One region of the Streptomyces sp. NPDC047085 genome, then DNA from elsewhere that is predicted to be linked to it. Evidence: riboswitches for the same ligand, from Rfam matches in the RefSeq annotation. Region 1 holds a riboswitch; each other region holds the start of a gene.

The links. Region 1 has a riboswitch for S-adenosylmethionine ahead of thrC (threonine synthase). Riboswitches for the same ligand answer to the same signal wherever they lie in the genome.
Region 2: it holds a riboswitch for S-adenosylmethionine, as region 1 does, so the genes downstream of both, ABZ865_RS03765 (aminotransferase class V-fold PLP-dependent enzyme) here and thrC (threonine synthase) in region 1, are expected to answer to the same signal.
Region 3: it holds a riboswitch for S-adenosylmethionine, as region 1 does, so the genes downstream of both, ABZ865_RS07810 (hypothetical protein) here and thrC (threonine synthase) in region 1, are expected to answer to the same signal.

Annotation. Positions count from the first base shown of each region.
Region 1 is NZ_JBEYUW010000005.1:70,761-76,572, forward strand. Features, by position in the region: gene ABZ865_RS18995 (trehalose-6-phosphate synthase) at 1-156, opposite strand, end outside; gene ABZ865_RS19000 (glucosyl-3-phosphoglycerate synthase) at 275-1,219, opposite strand; SAM riboswitch class I at 1,390-1,531, shown strand; gene thrC (threonine synthase) at 1,549-2,832, shown strand; gene ABZ865_RS19010 (MoaD/ThiS family protein) at 2,829-3,104, shown strand; gene ABZ865_RS19015 (cold-shock protein) at 3,538-3,744, shown strand; gene groL (chaperonin GroEL) at 4,068-5,690, shown strand.
Region 2 is NZ_JBEYUW010000001.1:881,221-887,032, forward strand. Features, by position in the region: gene ABZ865_RS03755 (cytochrome bc complex cytochrome b subunit) at 1-1,064, shown strand, start outside; gene trpD (anthranilate phosphoribosyltransferase) at 1,198-2,262, shown strand; SAM riboswitch class IV at 2,337-2,453, shown strand; gene ABZ865_RS03765 (aminotransferase class V-fold PLP-dependent enzyme) at 2,619-3,980, shown strand; gene ABZ865_RS03770 (Lrp/AsnC ligand binding domain-containing protein) at 4,041-4,322, opposite strand; gene ABZ865_RS03775 (rhomboid family intramembrane serine protease) at 4,319-5,062, opposite strand; gene ABZ865_RS03780 (hypothetical protein) at 5,215-5,454, shown strand; gene ABZ865_RS03785 (NYN domain-containing protein) at 5,492-5,812, shown strand, end outside.
Region 3 is NZ_JBEYUW010000002.1:470,714-476,525, forward strand. Features, by position in the region: gene ABZ865_RS07785 (DNA methyltransferase) at 1-497, shown strand, start outside; gene ABZ865_RS07790 (hypothetical protein) at 565-1,815, shown strand; gene ABZ865_RS07795 (DUF397 domain-containing protein) at 1,930-2,115, opposite strand; gene ABZ865_RS07800 (helix-turn-helix transcriptional regulator) at 2,112-2,969, opposite strand; gene ABZ865_RS07805 (DUF3293 domain-containing protein) at 3,326-3,880, opposite strand; SAM riboswitch class IV at 4,134-4,241, shown strand; gene ABZ865_RS07810 (hypothetical protein) at 4,294-5,325, shown strand; gene ABZ865_RS07815 (ATP-binding protein) at 5,462-5,812, shown strand, end outside.

The sequences.
Region 1 (5,812 bases):
CCACACCGCGTCGGTCTCCGGCCCGATCGCCGACAGACCCGAGACCAGCCCGCCGCCGCCCCGCCGGGCGTGCAGCGAGCCGTCCTCGCGCACCTCGTACGAAACCGGGCCGCGATTCGACGCGACCAGCACCTCAGCACCACGGGAGGAAGCCATGGTCCAGAACCTAGCCCGGCCCGGAAACGCTCAAACGTACGGTCCGCCCCGAAAGGGGGCTGTATACAGCCGTTGTCCGCCGTTCACACGCCCCGGGCGCCCTCGGTGCCCGGAGCCCTCACGCCACCCGGCGCGCCGCGTACTCCGCGATCTCCGCCATCGGCGGCCGTTCCTCGGTGTCCACCGAGTAGGTGCGCGGCTCGAACCCGTCCTCGCCCCGCTCGAACTGGGTGAGGGCGGGCCGGACGAGGTGTCCGCGGGCGAGCCGCAGCTGGGCGGTGCGGTAGATCGCGGCGGCCATCCGGCCCAGCGCCTGCCCGTCCTGGTGCCGGTGCCTGCGCACGCCCACGTCCACCTGGGCCAGCGCGTCCAGGCCCACCAGGTGCAGGGCGTCCACCAGCATGCCCAGCTCGACGCCGTACCCGACCGGGAACGGCAGCTGCTCCAGCAGCGAGCGGCGGGCCGCGTACTCCCCGCCCAGGGGCTGCACGAAGCCGGCCAGCTGGGGCCAGTGCATGTTCAGCAGCGGACGGGCCATCAGCTCGGTGACCCGGCCGCCCTGCCCGGCCGCCCCGGCGAGCGGGCGGTCGTACATCGCCTTGACCAGGTCGACGTCCGGATCGGTGAGCAGGGGGCCCACGATGCCGAGGACGAAGTCCGAGGAGAACTCCTTCAGGTCGGCGTCGACGAAGCAGACGATGTCGCCGCCGGTGACCAGCAGGGAGCGCCACAGCACCTCACCCTTGCCGGGGACGGCCGGGATGCGCGGGAGGATGTCGTCGCGATGGACGACCCGCGCGCCCGCGGCGGCCGCGACCTCGGAGGTGCGGTCGGTGGAGCCGGAGTCGACGACGACGATCTCGTCGACGAGCGGGGCCTGGAGCACGAGGTCGTGGCGGATGGCGGCGACGATGTCGCCGACGGTCTCCTCCTCGTTGAGCGCGGGCAGGACGACGGAGACGGACTGGCCGGTGCGCTGTTTGGCGGCCAGCACGCGGTGCAGCGGTCGGTCGGCCACGGACCAGGAGCGGGTGGCCAGCCAGCGCTCGACTTCTTCCAGCACGGTCTGCGGCTCCTCACTGTTCGTGATCACACCGGGCGTTCCGGGGAACCGGGTGATCCATCTCGCGGTTCGGACGACTCTCTCAACTGTCGTGGCCTTCGGTTACAGTCTTGAACAACGCCGATGACCATCGCATGTCGGGGGTCAACGGCGTTCACACAACCGCATACCGCTCATCCAGAGGGGCAGAGGGACACGGCCCGATGAAGCCCCGGCAACCCTCCAGTCGGTACTCGTTCACCCGCGAGGCTCCCGGCTAGGGAAGGTGCCAAATCCGTCTCACGGCGAGATGCGTCGTGAGGAAGATGAGGAGAAAGGGCCTCGCCTCCATGGCTGTGCAGACAGTTGCAAGCACCAGCAATCCCACCGTAGACCTCGGCCCGGCCGCGGCGCTGAGCTGTCGCGAGTGCGGTCACCGGGTGCCGCTCGGACCGGTGTTCGCCTGCGAGGAGTGTTTCGGCCCGCTGGAGATCGCGTACGACTTCTCGGCCTACGAGCCCGAGGAACTGCGGGGGCGCATCGAGGCGGGCCCCGCGAACATCTGGCGTTACGCGCCCCTGCTGCCGGTCCCGGCCGACGTGGCCGACAAGCCCAACATCAACCCCGGCTGGACCAAGCTCGTCAAGGCCGACAACCTGGCCCGCGAGCTGGGCGTCACCGGCGGGCTGTACGTGAAGGACGACTCCGGCAACCCGACGCACTCCTTCAAGGACCGCGTCGTCGCCCAGGCCCTGGAGGCCGCGCGCGCCTTCGGCTTCACGACGCTCTCCTGCTCCTCCACCGGCAACCTCGCGGGCGCGGTCGGCGCCGCCGCGGCCCGGGCCGGCTTCCGCTCCTGCGTGTTCATCCCGCACGACCTGGAGCAGGGCAAGGTCGTCATGGCGGCGGTCTACGGCGGTGAACTGGTCGGCATCGAGGGCAACTACGACGACGTGAACCGCTTCTGCTCCGAGCTGATCGGCGACCCGGCCGGCGAGGGCTGGGGCTTCGTCAACGTCAACCTGCGGCCGTACTACGCGGAGGGTTCGAAGACCCTGGCGTACGAGATCTGCGAGCAGCTCGGCTGGCGGCTCCCGGATCAGCTGGTCGTCCCGATCGCGTCCGGCTCGCAGCTCACGAAGATCGACAAGGGGCTCCAGGAGCTGATCAAGCTCGGGCTCGTCGAGGACAAGCCATACAAGATCTTCGGCGCCCAGGCCGAGGGCTGCTCGCCGGTGTCGACGGCCTTCAAGGCCGGCCACGACGTGGTCCGCCCCCAGAAGCCGAACACCATCGCCAAGTCCCTCGCCATCGGCAACCCGGCCGACGGGCCGTACGTCCTGGACATCGCGCGCCGCACGGGCGGTGCCGTGGAGGACGTGACGGACGAGCAGGTGGTCGACGCCATCAAGCTGCTGGCCCGCACCGAGGGTATCTTCGCCGAGACGGCGGGCGGTGTGACGGTCGGCGTCACGAAGAAGCTGATCGAGAACGGCGTCCTGGACCCGTCGCTCACCACGGTCGTCCTCAACACGGGTGACGGCCTCAAGACCCTCGACGCGGTGGCCGGCACCGGCCTGACCGCCACCATCCGTCCGACCCTGGACTCCTTCCGAGAGGCTGGCCTCGTATGAGCGTGACCGTTCGCATCCCCACCATCCTGCGCACCTACACCGGCGGCCAGGCCGAGGTCGCCGCCGAGGGCGCGACGCTCGCCGAGGTCATCGAGGACCTGGAGAAGAACCACACCGGAATCGCCGCCCGCGTCCTGGACGACCAGGGCAAGCTGCGCCGCTTCGTCAACGTGTACGTGAACGACGACGACGTCCGCTTCGAGCAGGGCCTGGAGACGGCCACGCCGGACGGTGCCGGCGTATCGATCATTCCGGCCGTCGCCGGCGGCTGAGTATTACCCAAGGTAACCACGGTTACCGAGCGTTCATCGAATGGCCTCCTCCGTGAGAGAAACGGAGGGGGCCATTCTGCGTGATTGAGCGCGGTACAGTTGGGGAACGCGCTCCCCGCCGCACAGGTCGGGGGCCCTGAAACGATGCCGCGTGCCCGACAAGAAGTAGCCAAAATGCCCGGGTTGTATGCGGCATTTGTGGTTTTTACGGGGCCCGACTTGCCCCGCCTTCTGGCGAATTCTCGCCACATTCCGGACCAGTCGCGTCCAGAATTCTCGTCCGATTGACCTGTTGCAGACGGCAGTTGGACAGATACATTCAGCCGCGGTCGACGCGTTCCGGCGCACGCCCCCGACCGATTTGGGGGGTGAGGTCTGACCCGGATCCGCGAAGTGTGGATCTGTGCAAGGGCCAGTAATAGGGGAGTTAGGCATGGCTCAGGGCACCGTCAAGTGGTTCAACGCGGAGAAGGGGTACGGCTTCATCGCGGTCGACGGTGGTGCGGATGTTTTCGTCCACTACAGCGCGATCCAGATGGACGGTTACCGCACCCTGGAAGAGGGGCAGCGGGTCGACTTCGAGATCTCGCAGGGCCAGAAGGGCCCGCAGGCGGACATGGTCCGGCTGGCGACCAGCTGAAGCACGCGTCGACTGACAGCGACGTTCTTCTGTTTCATCTTCGAAGGGTCCGTACCTCTGGGTACGGACCCTTCGGCATGCCCGGCGCTCCCTGTTCGCGCGCGGCCGACGCCCTGCCCGCATCCCGTGAGCCGCTTGCACTCGACCATGCCGAGTGCTAATCATTGGCGTTAGCACTCTGAAGGTGAGAGTGACAAAGATGGACCGGGTCGGTGAGGCCCGCAGGCCAGGTGGGGCAAGGAACCACAGGTCGGCGAGCCGTCCGTCGCGGGCGCGGGCGCGGTCCGAAGGAATCACCCCCAGTCCTGGAGGGACCACTTCACATGGCCAAGATCATCGCGTTCGACGAGGAGGCGCGGCGCGGCCTCGAGCGCGGCATGAACCAGCTCGCGGACGCCGTCAAGGTGACGCTCGGCCCCAAGGGTCGCAACGTCGTCCTCGAGAAGAAGTGGGGCGCCCCCACGATCACCAACGATGGTGTCTCCATCGCCAAGGAGATCGAGCTCGAGGACCCGTACGAGAAGATCGGCGCCGAGCTGGTCAAGGAAGTCGCCAAGAAGACGGACGACGTCGCCGGTGACGGTACGACCACCGCGACCGTCCTCGCCCAGGCCCTGGTCAAGGAAGGCCTGCGCAACGTCGCCGCCGGCGCCAACCCGATGGCCCTGAAGCGCGGTATCGAGAAGGCCGTCGAGGCCGTCTCCGCCGCCCTGCTGGAGCAGGCGAAGGACGTCGAGACCAAGGAGCAGATCGCCTCCACCGCGTCCATCTCCGCCGCCGACACCCAGATCGGCGAGCTGATCGCCGAGGCCATGGACAAGGTCGGCAAGGAAGGCGTCATCACCGTCGAGGAGAGCAACACCTTCGGCCTGGAGCTCGAGCTCACCGAGGGCATGCGCTTCGACAAGGGCTACATCTCCGCCTACTTCGCGACCGACATGGAGCGCATGGAGGCGTCGCTCGAGGACCCGTACATCCTCATCGCCAACTCCAAGATCGGCTCCGTCAAGGACCTGCTCCCGCTGCTCGAGAAGGTCATGCAGTCGGGCAAGCCGCTGCTGATCATCGCCGAGGACGTCGAGGGCGAGGCCCTGTCGACCCTGGTCGTCAACAAGATCCGCGGCACCTTCAAGTCCGTCGCCGTCAAGGCCCCGGGCTTCGGCGACCGCCGCAAGGCCATGCTCGGCGACATCGCCATCCTCACGGGCGGCGAGGTCATCTCCGAGGAGGTCGGCCTCAAGCTGGAGAACGCGACCCTGGACCTCCTGGGCCGCGCCCGCAAGGTCGTCATCACCAAGGACGAGACCACCATCGTCGACGGTGCCGGCTCCTCGGAGCAGGTCAACGGCCGCGTGAACCAGATCCGCGCCGAGATCGAGAACAGCGACTCGGACTACGACCGCGAGAAGCTGCAGGAGCGCCTGGCGAAGCTCGCCGGCGGTGTCGCGGTCATCAAGGCCGGTGCCGCCACCGAGGTGGAGCTCAAGGAGCGCAAGCACCGCATCGAGGACGCCGTCCGCAACGCGAAGGCCGCCGTCGAGGAGGGCATCGTCGCCGGTGGTGGCGTGGCCCTGCTGCAGACCACCAACGTCTTCGAGAAGCTGGAGCTCGACGGTGACGAGGCGACCGGCGCCAACGCCGTGAAGCTCGCGCTGGAGGCCCCGCTGAAGCAGATCGCCGTCAACGCCGGCCTCGAGGGCGGTGTCGTGGTGGAGAAGGTGCGCAACCTGACCCCGGGCCACGGCCTGAACGCCGCGACCGGCGAGTACGTCGACCTGGTCGCCGAGGGCATCATCGACCCGGCGAAGGTGACCCGCTCTGCCCTGCAGAACGCCGCCTCCATCGCCGCGCTGTTCCTCACCACCGAGGCCGTCATCGCCGACAAGCCGGAGAAGGCCGCCGCGCCGGCCGGCGGCGGCATGCCGGGCGGTGACATGGACTTCTGATCGACCTCTGGCCGATCGCCTGTCCTTCAGTACCGAGGGCGGCACTCCCTGTCTGTTGCAGGGGGTGCCGCCCTCGGGCGTGTCCGGGATCACACCACTCCTCGCTGAGGTGGGAATGCGGG
Region 2 (5,812 bases), on a different contig from region 1:
TCGTCGGCACCTACATCTCGTTCTTCCTCTTCGGCGGGCAGTTCCCCGGCCACGACTTCGTGGCCCGGTTCTACTCGATCCACATCCTGCTGCTGCCGGGCATCATGCTCGGTCTCGTGGTCGGCCACCTGATCCTGGTCTTCTACCACAAGCACACGCAGTTCGCGGGCCCCGGAAAGACCGAGAAGAACGTCGTCGGCATGCCGCTGCTGCCGGTGTACATGGCGAAGGCCGGAGGCTTCTTCTTCCTGGTCTTCGGTGTCATCGCGGCCATCGCGGCGGTCACCCAGATCAACCCGATCTGGGCCATGGGCCCCTACCGGCCCGACCAGGTGTCCACCGGCGCCCAGCCCGACTGGTACATGGGCTTCGCCGAGGGTCTCGTCCGCTACATGCCGGGCTGGGAGATCAACTTCTGGGGTCACACGCTCGTCCTGGGCGTGTTCATCCCGCTGGTCCTCTTCGGTCTGGTCCTCGCGGCGATCGCGGTGTACCCGTTCATCGAGTCCTGGGTCACCGGCGACAAGAGCGAGCACCACATCCTGGACCGCCCGCGCAACGCCCCGACGCGTACCGCGTTCGGTGTCGCCTGGGTGACGGTGTACATGATCGGTCTGGTCGGCGGTGGCAACGACCTGTGGGCCACCCACTTCCACCTGTCGATCAACGCCGTGACCTGGTTCGTCCGCATCGGCTTCTTCGCCGGCCCGGTGATCGCGTTCATCATCACCAAGCGCATCTGCCTCGGCCTGCAGCGCCGCGACAAGGAGAAGGTGCTGCACGGTCGCGAGACCGGCATCATCAAGCGCCTGCCGCACGGTGAGTTCATCGAGGTGCACGAGGCGCTCAGCCAGGAGCAGCTGCACACCCTCACGGCTCACCACCAGTACGAGCCGGCCAAGATCGGCCCGACGGTCGACGAGAACGGTGTCGAGCGCAAGGTGAAGGCCACGGAGAAGCTGCGTGCCAAGCTCTCCAACGCCTACTACGGCGAGGACAACCAGATCCCGAAGCCGACTGTCGAGGAGTACAAGGAGATCACGAGCGGCCACGGCCACCACTGATCCCCGCGTCGCCACGCCACGGTCGAAGGGCCCCGTCCAGTTCTGGACGGGGCCCTTCGCCGTGTCCCGGGCTGGATAAGGTGGGGAGTACGACTTCGTACGACCCTGTGCTGGTACTCACTAGGAGCGGCTGATGAGCGCTGTGACCCCCGCTGGAGGCGACACCGCGGCGGGCCGTTCCTGGCCCGCCCTGCTGAACGGGCTGCTGGACGGCCGCGACCTGTCCGCCGACGACACCGCGTGGGCGATGGACCGGATCATGCGCGGCGAGGCGACCGACGCCCAGATCGCCGGGTTCATGGTGGCGCTGCGGGCCAAGGGCGAGACGGTGGAGGAGATCATCGGGCTCGTACGGACCATGTACGAGCACGCCAACGTGATCGAGGTGCCGGGGCCCGCGGTCGACATCGTCGGCACCGGCGGCGACGGCGCCAAGACGGTCAACATCTCCACGATGTCCTCGATCGTCGTCGCCGGCACCGGGGTGAAGGTCGTCAAGCACGGCAACCGCGCCGCGTCCTCCGCCTCCGGCTCCTCCGACGTCCTGGAGAAGCTCGGGGTCAATCTGAACCTGAGCCCGCAGCGGGTCGCCGAGGTCGCCGAAGAGGCCGGCATCACCATGTGCTTCGCGGTGAAGTTCCACCCGTCGCTGCGTCATGTCGCCGCCGCCCGCGGCCAGTTGGGCATCCGGACGACCTTCAACGTCCTCGGCCCGCTCACCAACCCGGCCAAGGTGCGCGCCCAGGCGGTCGGCGTGGCCGACCCGCGCATGGCGCCGATCGTGGCCGGCGTGCTCGCCGAGCGCGGCAACTCCTCCCTGGTCTTCCGGGGCGACGACGGCCTGGACGAGCTGACGACCACCTCCACTTCCCGGGTGTGGGTGGTCCGGGACGGCAAGGTCACGGAGGAGGTCTTCGACCCGCGCGACGTCGGCATCGACCTCGTCCCCATCGATGCCCTGCGCGGCGCCGACGCCGCCTACAACGCGCAGGTGGCGCTGCGCGTGCTGGACGGCGAGAAGGGCGCGGTCCGCGACGCCGTCCTGTTGAACTCGGCGGCGGCCCTGGTCGCCCTGCACCCGACGGACGCGGCGCTCCCCGAGCAGCTGCGCGAGGGCATGGCCAGGGCGGCGGAGTCGATCGACTCGGGCGCGGCCAGGAGCACGCTGGAGCGCTGGGTGGCGGCCACCAACAGCTGACGAAGCCGAGGTGCGGTCCCGCGATCCGGACAGGAGTTGCGGGACCGCGATCACTTCCGTTACGTTCCTGTCCAGGTCATGAGTGACAGTCATGAGGCCCCGGCCGACTGTCCGGCAACCCTCCGTCCGTGGCGGGGTGCCCCGGGTGAAGACCAGGCCGTAGGCAGTGAGGTCTACGGCAAGCGCGGACCCCTCGAGCAGCCAGGGGTCCTGGTCGTCGAGGAGCCTTCCGTGAGCAAGCGAATGCGATAGGGCCGCAGAGCCCCGCCTCCGCATCCCCCTTTTTCACCTTCCCGCGTGCCCGAGCCGCGTCCGCTCGCACGCCGGTTCCGCCTTGCCTCTCACGGGAGTTCGCCATGTCCGTCGTCACCGCTGCCGCCGACCAGTCCGTCTGTGCCCCGCTGCCCGTTCTCGGCCGGGACGTCACCGTCCCGCTCGTCACCGGCGGCGAGGTCACCTACGCCGCGCTCGACTACGCCGCCAGCGCCCCCGCCCTCCAGCGCGTCTGGGACGACGTCGCCGCCTACGCCCCGTACTACGGCAGCGTCCACCGTGGCGCCGGGTACCTCTCCCAGCTCTCCACCGACCTGTTCGAGAACGCCCGCAGGACCGTCGCCGAGTTCCTCGACTGCCGCGCGACCGACCAGGTGATCTTCACCCGCTCGACCACCGACTCCCTGAACCTGCTGGCCCGCGCGCTCCCCGCCGACTGCCAGGTCTTCGTCTTCGAGACCGAGCACCACGCCTCGCTGCTGCCCTGGCAGAACGCCCGCGTCACCTACCTCAACGCCCCGCGCACCCCGCGCCAGGCCGTCGAGACCCTGGAGCGCGCCCTCGCCGACCGCGACCCGTACGGCCCGGCCCTGGTCTGCGTCACCGGCGCCTCCAACGTCACCGGCGAGCTGTGGCCGGTGCGCGAGCTGGCCGCCGCCGCGCACGCGCACGGCGCCCGGATCGTCCTGGACGCCGCCCAGCTGGCCCCGCACCACCCCGTGTCGGTCACGGACCTGGACGTCGACTGGGTCGCCTTCTCCGGCCACAAGCTGTACGCGCCCTTCGGCTCAGGCGTGCTGGCCGGCCGAGCGGACTGGCTCCGGGCCGCCGAGCCGTACCTCGCGGGCGGCGGCGCGAGCCGCGCGGTATCCCGTCGCCAGGACGGCGGCGTGGACGTGGAGTGGCACGAGAGCGCCGCCCGCCACGAGGCCGGCTCCCCGAACGTCATCGGCGCCTACTCCATCGCCTCCGCCTGCAAGGCCCTCACCGAGGCCGGCTTCGACGCGCTCGTCGCCCGCGAGCGGTACCTGATCGACACGGTCCGGGCGGGCCTGGCCGAGGTCCCGCAGGTGCGCGTCCTCTCTCTCTTCGGCGACGACGCCCCGCGCGTCGGCGTCCTCTCCTTCGTCGTCGAGGGCTGGAACAGCTCCCACTTCGCCGCCGCCCTCTCCGCCGAGTACGGCATCGGCGTCCGCGACGGCCTGTTCTGCGCCCACCCCCTGGTGCGCACCCTCCTCGGCAGCGACCCCCAGACCCAGGGCGAATGTGGCGCCCCCGAGGCCGCGCCGGGCGAGAAGTCCCTCAACGCCATCCGCGTGAGCTTCGGCGCGGGAACCCCGGACGAGCACGTGGAGCGGTTCGTGAACGCGGTGAAGGAACTGGTCAGCGACGGCGCCAAGTGGCAGTACCGCACCGAGGACGGCCGCTGCGTCCCGGCGGTGTGAAAGCCGGCCTGAGTGAAGGTGAAACCGGCCTGAGTGAGGACGATCAGGCGGCGTTCCCGATCAGTTGTCCAGACCGATCGAGAACGCCGCCTCCAGGTCGTGCTGCGAGTACGTCCGGAACGCCACGTGCGTGTCCGTCGCCTCCACCCCCGGAATCTTGCTGATCCGCCCCGGAATGACCTCCGCCAGATCCTCGTGCTGCCGCACCCGCACCATCGCGATCAGGTCGTACGTACCGGTGACCGAGAAGACCTCGCTCACGGAGTCCAGCGAAGCGATCTGCTCCGCGATCTCGGGGATCCGGTCCACGCTGGTCTTGATCAGAACGATCGCGGTGATCACGGCTGCTTCTCTCCCTTGAGTGCCGGAGCTGGGGCGGCCCTCACTCTAGCCTTCCTGCCGTACCGCACCCAGGCGTAGCCGAAGCCCAGGCAGAAACCGACCACGTGCGCCAGGTAGGCCACTCCGGGCCCCTCCGGCGCGCGGCTCGCGGCGAGCCACTGGAGGGCGGCCCAGAACGGCAGCACGATCCAGGCCGGGAAGCGCAGCGGCAGGAAGAACAGGAAGGGGAGGAGACTGGTCACACGGGCGCGCGGGAACAGGAACAGGAAGGCTCCGAGGACCGCCGAGATCGCCCCGGACGCGCCGACCAGTGACTGCCCGGAGCCGGTGTTGGCGGCCGCGTACCCCAGCAGGGCCAGGTAGCCGCAGCCGACGTAGAAGAGGGTGAACTCCACCCGGCCCATCCGTTCCTCGGTCATCACCCCGAAGACGAAGAGGAAGAGCATGTTGCCGAGCAGATGCACCCAGCTGCCGTGCACGAACAGGGCCGTCACCGGGGAGAGGGCCTCGCGGACGGGCGCGCCGAACAGGTCCGCCGGGATCACGCCCCAGTGCCGGAAGTACGCCCGCTGCGCGAGGGTCAGCGCCTTCCCGGAGCCGTACGCCGGAGTGAGCCCGGACGCCGGACCCAGGACGAAGATCAGACAGCACAGGGCGATGAGGGTGTACGTCATCGGTGCCGAGCTGCCCCGGACCCCCCTGAAGGTCCGGCCGGCTGTCGTGGTCGCGTCGCTGATCATGAACACAGAGCATGACGTAACCGGACGCAGTGGCACAGACCGCCTCGCCGCCGTGGACGGACGGGCGATGAGTACCCGCCAGGCCGTAGGGTTACGAGCCACACGCGTCGGGGAGCGGCGCGGCAGACCCGAGAAGGAAGCGAACGGCCACGATGACGGTTCCCCTGCCGACCGCCACGACGCGGTGGCGCTGCACCCTCTGCGGCAACCTCACCCGGTTCGACGTGACCCGCGCGTCCAAGGTCGTCGAGTATGTCCACCTCGACCTCGCCGGTGAGCCGACCGTCGAGGAGCGCGAGGTGGTCAGTGAGACGATCGAGTCGGTCCGCTGCCGCTGGTGCAACGCGGTGGATCAGGTGGAACTCGTGGACAGGCCGGGCGCCGGCTCCTGAGCGGAGCGGGCCCCGCAGAGGTAGTGGGGTGTGACGGATGGTGGAGACCGCAGGCGGGGGGCCGGGCGACGGCACCGCTGAGGTGCTTGACCGTCCGCTGCCCGACGGCGTGCGCCGGCGGGTCGTGCAGATCGTCTCGGACGCCTTCGGCGCGCTGACAGTGACTGAACTGCCCGCCCAGCTGAGGCAGTACGCCCGGTTCGCCCCGAACCGGCGGGCCAAGTTCGCCGGGAACGCGATGGCGGCCGCGCTGGAGACCGATCCGCTGTTCCGGCAGCGGGTCGGGGAGAAGTTCAGAGAGGCGCACCCGGAACTCTCCGGTGCCCTGGACTCCGGCTCCCCGCCCCCGGCCGCGGAC
Region 3 (5,812 bases), on a different contig from region 1:
CTTCGTTTGCTTGCGACTACTCCCTCCGGCAGAAGCTCGGCGGGGTGAACCTGACCTTTAACTATTTCGAGCAGATTCCCGTCCCGACTCGCGCCGGGCTGTTGCCCCAATCGTCATTCATCACTCCGCGTGTCCTTGAACTCGCCTACACAGCAGACGACATGGCCCCCTTCGCTCGCGACCTCGGCGACACCGGCGTACCCTTCCGCTGGGACGAGGACCGCCGGACGATCATCCGCGCCGAGCTGGACGCGCTGTTCTTCCACCTCTACGGCATCCCCCGCGACGATGTGGACTACATCCTCGACACCTTCCCCATCGTCAAGCGCAAGGACGAGGCCAAGTACGGGACCTACCGCACCAAGGAACTGATCCTGGCCGAGTACGACCGCATGGCCGCAGCCGGCGTCAATCTGGAGAACCCGTTGGTGGACGGCGAGAACTACACCTCCACCCTCACCCCGCCCCCGGGCCACGGCCCTCGGCACCCTGCCTGACCGCCCGGCGGTCGCCGCGCGCACGCCGACCACCCTCAACTGCGAGAAGCCACTTCAGGAGCGGGCAATGGACAACGAGATTCAGCTGATCAGTGACGGTGATGGGCTGGCGGTCATCGGGAATGCGACGGATGTCGAACGCTTCCTCCTCTCGGAGGGACTGCCGTCGAAGGACCTCGGCGTGCAACGCCTCAAGTTCGTCGTCGGTACCGGGGCCGCAGCCGCTCAGGCAGGTTCGGAGATTGCCGCCAGCTCCGGTCGCTGGGTGAAGCTGACCAAGGAGTCTGCGCAGCGTGTCAAGAAGTTCGGGCTGACGGAAACCAAAACGCCAGGCATCAGCCACGCAATGGCGGGGAAACGCGGCTCAATCAAGTCATGGCTCCAGATCGAGAAGGGGGCCGGCTCGTTCCTGACCAACCCGGCGCTTCTGTCTGGTGCCGCGGGGATCATGGCCCAGCTCACGATGCAGCAGGCCATGGACGAGATCACCGACTACCTCGCCACGATCGACGAGAAGGTCGACGACGTGCTGCGCGCCCAGAAGGACGCTGTGGTGGCCCGCATGATCGGAGTGGACCTCATCATCGAGGAGGCCATGACCATCCGACAGCAGGTGGGCCGGGTCTCCGAGGTCACCTGGTCGAAGGTGCAGGCCGCGCCGGCGACGATCGCAGACACCCAGGCGTACGCGCTGCGTCAGCTCGACGCACTCGCGGAGAAGATGGAGCGCAAGACCACGATCGGTGACCTCGCCGCGACGGCCAAGGAAGCCGAGTCCACGGTTCGGGAGTGGCTTGCTGTGCTGGCTCGCTGCTTCCAACTGCAGGACGCGATCGCCGTGCTCGAACTCGACCGAGTGCTGGACACGTCCCCGCATGAACTGGACCAGCATCGCATCGGGCTTCGGGCTGCCCGACAGAACCGCCTGGATCTCATCGCGCGGAGCACCGAGCGTCTGGTGGCCCGGATGGATGTGGCTGCCGGCACGGCCAACGCGAAAGTGCTGCTGAACCCGTTCAAGTCCCCGGCCCTGGTCCAGTCGAGCAACCATGTCGCAACCAGCGTCCATGGCTTCCACGGGCGGCTCGGGATCGAGTCCGGTCGCCTGTCATCGGAGGCGAGACGATGGGTGGACGCGGCCACGGAGGCGAGGGACAAGGCGCTCGAGACAGGAGCAAAAAGCGTCGACGCCGCCATAAGCTTCGGCAACGAGACCCTCGACCGGGCCAGCTCAGTAACGGGCAAACTCTCCAGCGAGATCGCCGACCGAGCGCGCCGTCTGCTCGGGGACGAGGAGGAACGCGACGCGGACCGCTGAGAGAGCGCCGACCGTCAGCCACGTGTGCAGCCCGACTACACCCTCACTCCGAAGAGCCGGTTTACGCGTCACGGTGGCATGCGTCTGCCGGCCTGCCATCGTGACGCGCCGCCTTCAGGCCTCCGCCACAAAGTCCAGGAAGCGCGACCAGCCGTCCCGGCCCACAGCAAAGGCCGGACGGGTCACGTCCTTGGAGTCCCGTACACGGACGGCCTGTTCGGTGACGGCGACCTCGACGCAGTTGTCACCCTGGGTGCCGCTGTAACTGGACTTGAACCAGGCCAGTTCCGTCGTGCTCATAGCTCTCCTTGCAGTCGCTCCAGCAGACCCCGTGACTCCGTGGGGTTCAGGGCCTGCGACCGCAGTGTGTCATAGCGCTGGCAGAGGAGGCTCACCTCTTTCACGTCGGAGATGAGGCGGCCGTTCTGCTGGCCTTCGGAGTACGCGAACCGCTGGCCCTTCGGCGTTTCCAGGAGCCATACCGGCCCATCCAGGCACCCATGAAACTCGGTGTCCACCGGCATGATTTGGAGCGTCACGTTCCGCAAGGCGCTCAGCTTCAGCACGTGGGCGAGCAAGCCCCGCATGACCTCGGTCCCGCCGAGCCGACGCCGGAGCACATGCTCCTCCATGATGAAGGTGAATGGGACGTGGGCCCGCTCGTACAACACCTTCTGACGCTCCAGCCGTGCGGCGACCTGCGCCTCCATCTGGTCGTCCGACAACAGGGGGATGCTGTTGTCGAACACCGCCCGCGCATACCCCTCCGACTGCAACATCCCCGGCACCAACCGGCACTCATACGTACACAGACTCACCGCGACCTTCTCCAACTTCGCCCACCGCCGGAACCAGGCTGCCAGCCCCGCCTCCCCTCGCGTCAGAAATTTCGCCGCCTTCCTCAGCGCCCCGGTGTTCCCCAGCACCTCCTCCGCCCGCTCCACGAAGGACTCGTCCGGCATTCGCCTCCCCAACTCCACTGACTCCACCGTGTGTTTGGAGAACTGGACCAGCTCGGCGAACTCCGCCCTGCTGAGCCCCGCATGCTCGCGCAGGGCCTGGACGACCGCCCCGAACGTCCGCAGACTGTCCGACGGGTCCGGTTCCCGTACGCACTCCCCTTCCGCCACCGGGTCGACGTTGTCGGTCGTCATTCGAGGCCCACCTCCAGGTGCACACGTGCCAAACCCGCCATCGCAACCCCAGCGTGGCCAAGTGGAATTCGTACTGTCCACCGAACGTGTCCGTACGCTGACTCACCGTACGGAGGTCTGGCTGTGTCAGCCCGTGCCCTCCACATATGGACGGGCCAAGCGGCGCAGCGGGGACGTCCTGTCCCACACGTGCCAGCGCGCGCCACACACGGGGTCGGTCTCATAGGTCACCTCCGCAGGGAAGCCGTCGGCCCTGACCCGCTGGGGAGGCGGACCGGCGAGCATCCTGCCGCAGTGGGGACAATGGTCCGGGGTGCGCATGGGGTACATGCCCATCGGTCGTTCTCCTACCTACTTCAGCGCTCGTCGAAGCGGTGGCCCGACGGACCGTCCGAGCGGTCGCGCCCGGCGTCGCCACGTGGGCGAAGCGATGAAAGCCGGCCGCTCGCGGACGCGGCCCATCCGCTCGCAGCCACGGCCGCACTGTCGCATGCCAGAACGCGCCAGGCGTCTGGAGTCCAGGCGAAGATCGCGTCCTGGCCGAAGCGGCGCCCCAGTTCAAGCGCCGCGGCATCGCTGAGGCCTACGACGGCGACGCTCTCCTCTCGGTGGGTGCCGGACACGTCGCCTCCTTCGGCGACCCACCAGGTGAGCGCACGGTTGCGGATCTCGTCGAGCAACTGGCCCTGGGCGCGGGCGTTGTCGTCGGCGGAAGCGGTACGCCCACGGGGATTCCAGGCCGTGATCACGTGGACGGTGCCCACGCCGGCTGATTCCGGAAAGGGGCCTTCAGCTGTGCCCCAGGGACGCGGTTCGACTCGTACCGTCCGGCCCTGGTACTGAATGTGGGCGATCGCTGTCCGGTAAAGATCCCAATTACGAGGCGTACTGGTTGCGTCGGTGGCGTGCACAAGGGCCTCCTGTGAAACGAAGGACCCCCTTACACGTCGTGCAGGGAGATCGGTACTCGTCCCCACGGGTTCATGGGGCGTTGTCCTGGCCGGAAGGGCACTCTCGCGGTGGGCGAGATGGCCGGCCGGCGGCTGTCCCGGCCGTGCGCGACGGCTGGGTGGGCCGAGCCGCAAGATGTCATGACTCCGCTTCCGGAGTAAAGGGTTGTGAGAGACGTTGCGGGAGATCGACACGGGTGTTAGCTTCCCGGTCGGTCGTGTGTTCCAGCGCCAAGTCCCGGCTTGCTGGACGGCATCCCGCCCGAGGCGAGGTGCCCCGGGTGACGGCCAAGCCACGCGAGATGCGTGGGAAGCAGCAGATCACCGGGGTGCGGCGCGCTACCGGGGTCCTTCGACTCCGGGAGGCTACTGACATGCACGTTCCCTCCGAGACATCTCCTGGCCGCGAAGGCCTTCCGCTCATCGACGCCGCTGCCGCGCGGGCGCTGTTCCGCACGGCCGAGTCGAGCGGCCTCGGCCGGCTGGGGACCGACGAGCGCTTCGACGAATGGCTCGACAGCTCCTGCGATATCGCCTTCTACCGCAACGGGGACCATCCAACGCAGGCACGGGCCGTCGACATCCGCGACGAGGTGCCTGAATGGCTGAGCAACAGCCGTATCGGAAAAGCACGGCTGGAAGCCGTCTACCTCAATCCGGGCCGGCCCGAACCTTCTCCGAGTCAGGAAACTGCCCCCGATTCCACAGGGCTTGAGGATGCCGCAGACGCCACCCAGGCCGACGAGACGGACACCGACGCGTGTTGCTGCATGCCCGGTCTCTGCTGGTGCTGCGAGGCGGACAAAGAGCGCTACGCCAAGGTGGACAACCCTGAGGAGGCGGAGGGCGGTGGCGGCAATTGCCTCTTGGAACTCGTGGATGCCTTCCCCGGAGGGATGGCACAGGACCCGTCCTACGACCTGCGCGGCGAGCACCCACCGGACTTCGACAGGCGCTCGCTCCTGGGACTCGCCCTTCTCACCGAAGTTGCCCAGAGGAAGCTCGACACGGAGAGATGGGACACGGCCGGGCCGTGGCGTCTCTGGTGGTCCTCGTGCGTCTGTGATGTCACAGCTTCCCTGAACGAAACCCGGGATGCGGATCCCTCCGGCGATGACGCGGATGGGGACTCGGGCGAGGTCAGCTACTACGTGTCGGTCGAGTACGGCGGTGACACGCACACCGTCCAAGTTGTCGGGACACGTTGGGGAGATCAGCATGTGATGTACCGCGGACCCTTGTCGGAGCCCAGCGGCATGTTCGAGGACACCGGAACCCTGGAAGGGCTGCGGAGCGTACTGGAGCGGGCGACCGAGCAGGTACGGGAGATCGGTTATGAGGTCGATGGCGAGTGGAACGTCAACTGGTCCCGCTGCTACGTCCTTCTGGACCTGGAGCATTACTGACAGCCCCTTGACGTTGCCGCACCGGGTTCAGTGACGGCTGACCGTCGTACCGTCCAGGGGATGCGCCCGTACCCTCACGCAGCGTACGGGCCTCTCCCCTGGCGTGTGCCCCCGCGTGACCCTCACGGTGGCTCTCATGAACGCGACCACTCCCCACGCATCCACCGCCGTCAGGACTTTCGCGCAGCAACTGTCCTCGACCCGTCGCGGCGCAAGGCTCGCCCGGTTGCTCACCGCTGCGGAGTTGCGGGCCTGGCAGGTTTCACCCTCCGTGGTCGAGCGGGCGGAGCAGATCGTGGCGGAGCTGGCGGCCAACGCGGCGCTGCACGGTCGGGTTCAGGGCCGCGACTTCCGCTTGGCGCTCCACCTCGACCCTACGCCCGGACTCCTGCGGATTGCGGTCACCGATGCTCGGGGTGACCGCATCCCGTCAGCCGCCATGGACTTCGAGACCGGGCTCGACAGCGAGACAGGCCGTGGCCTGCTC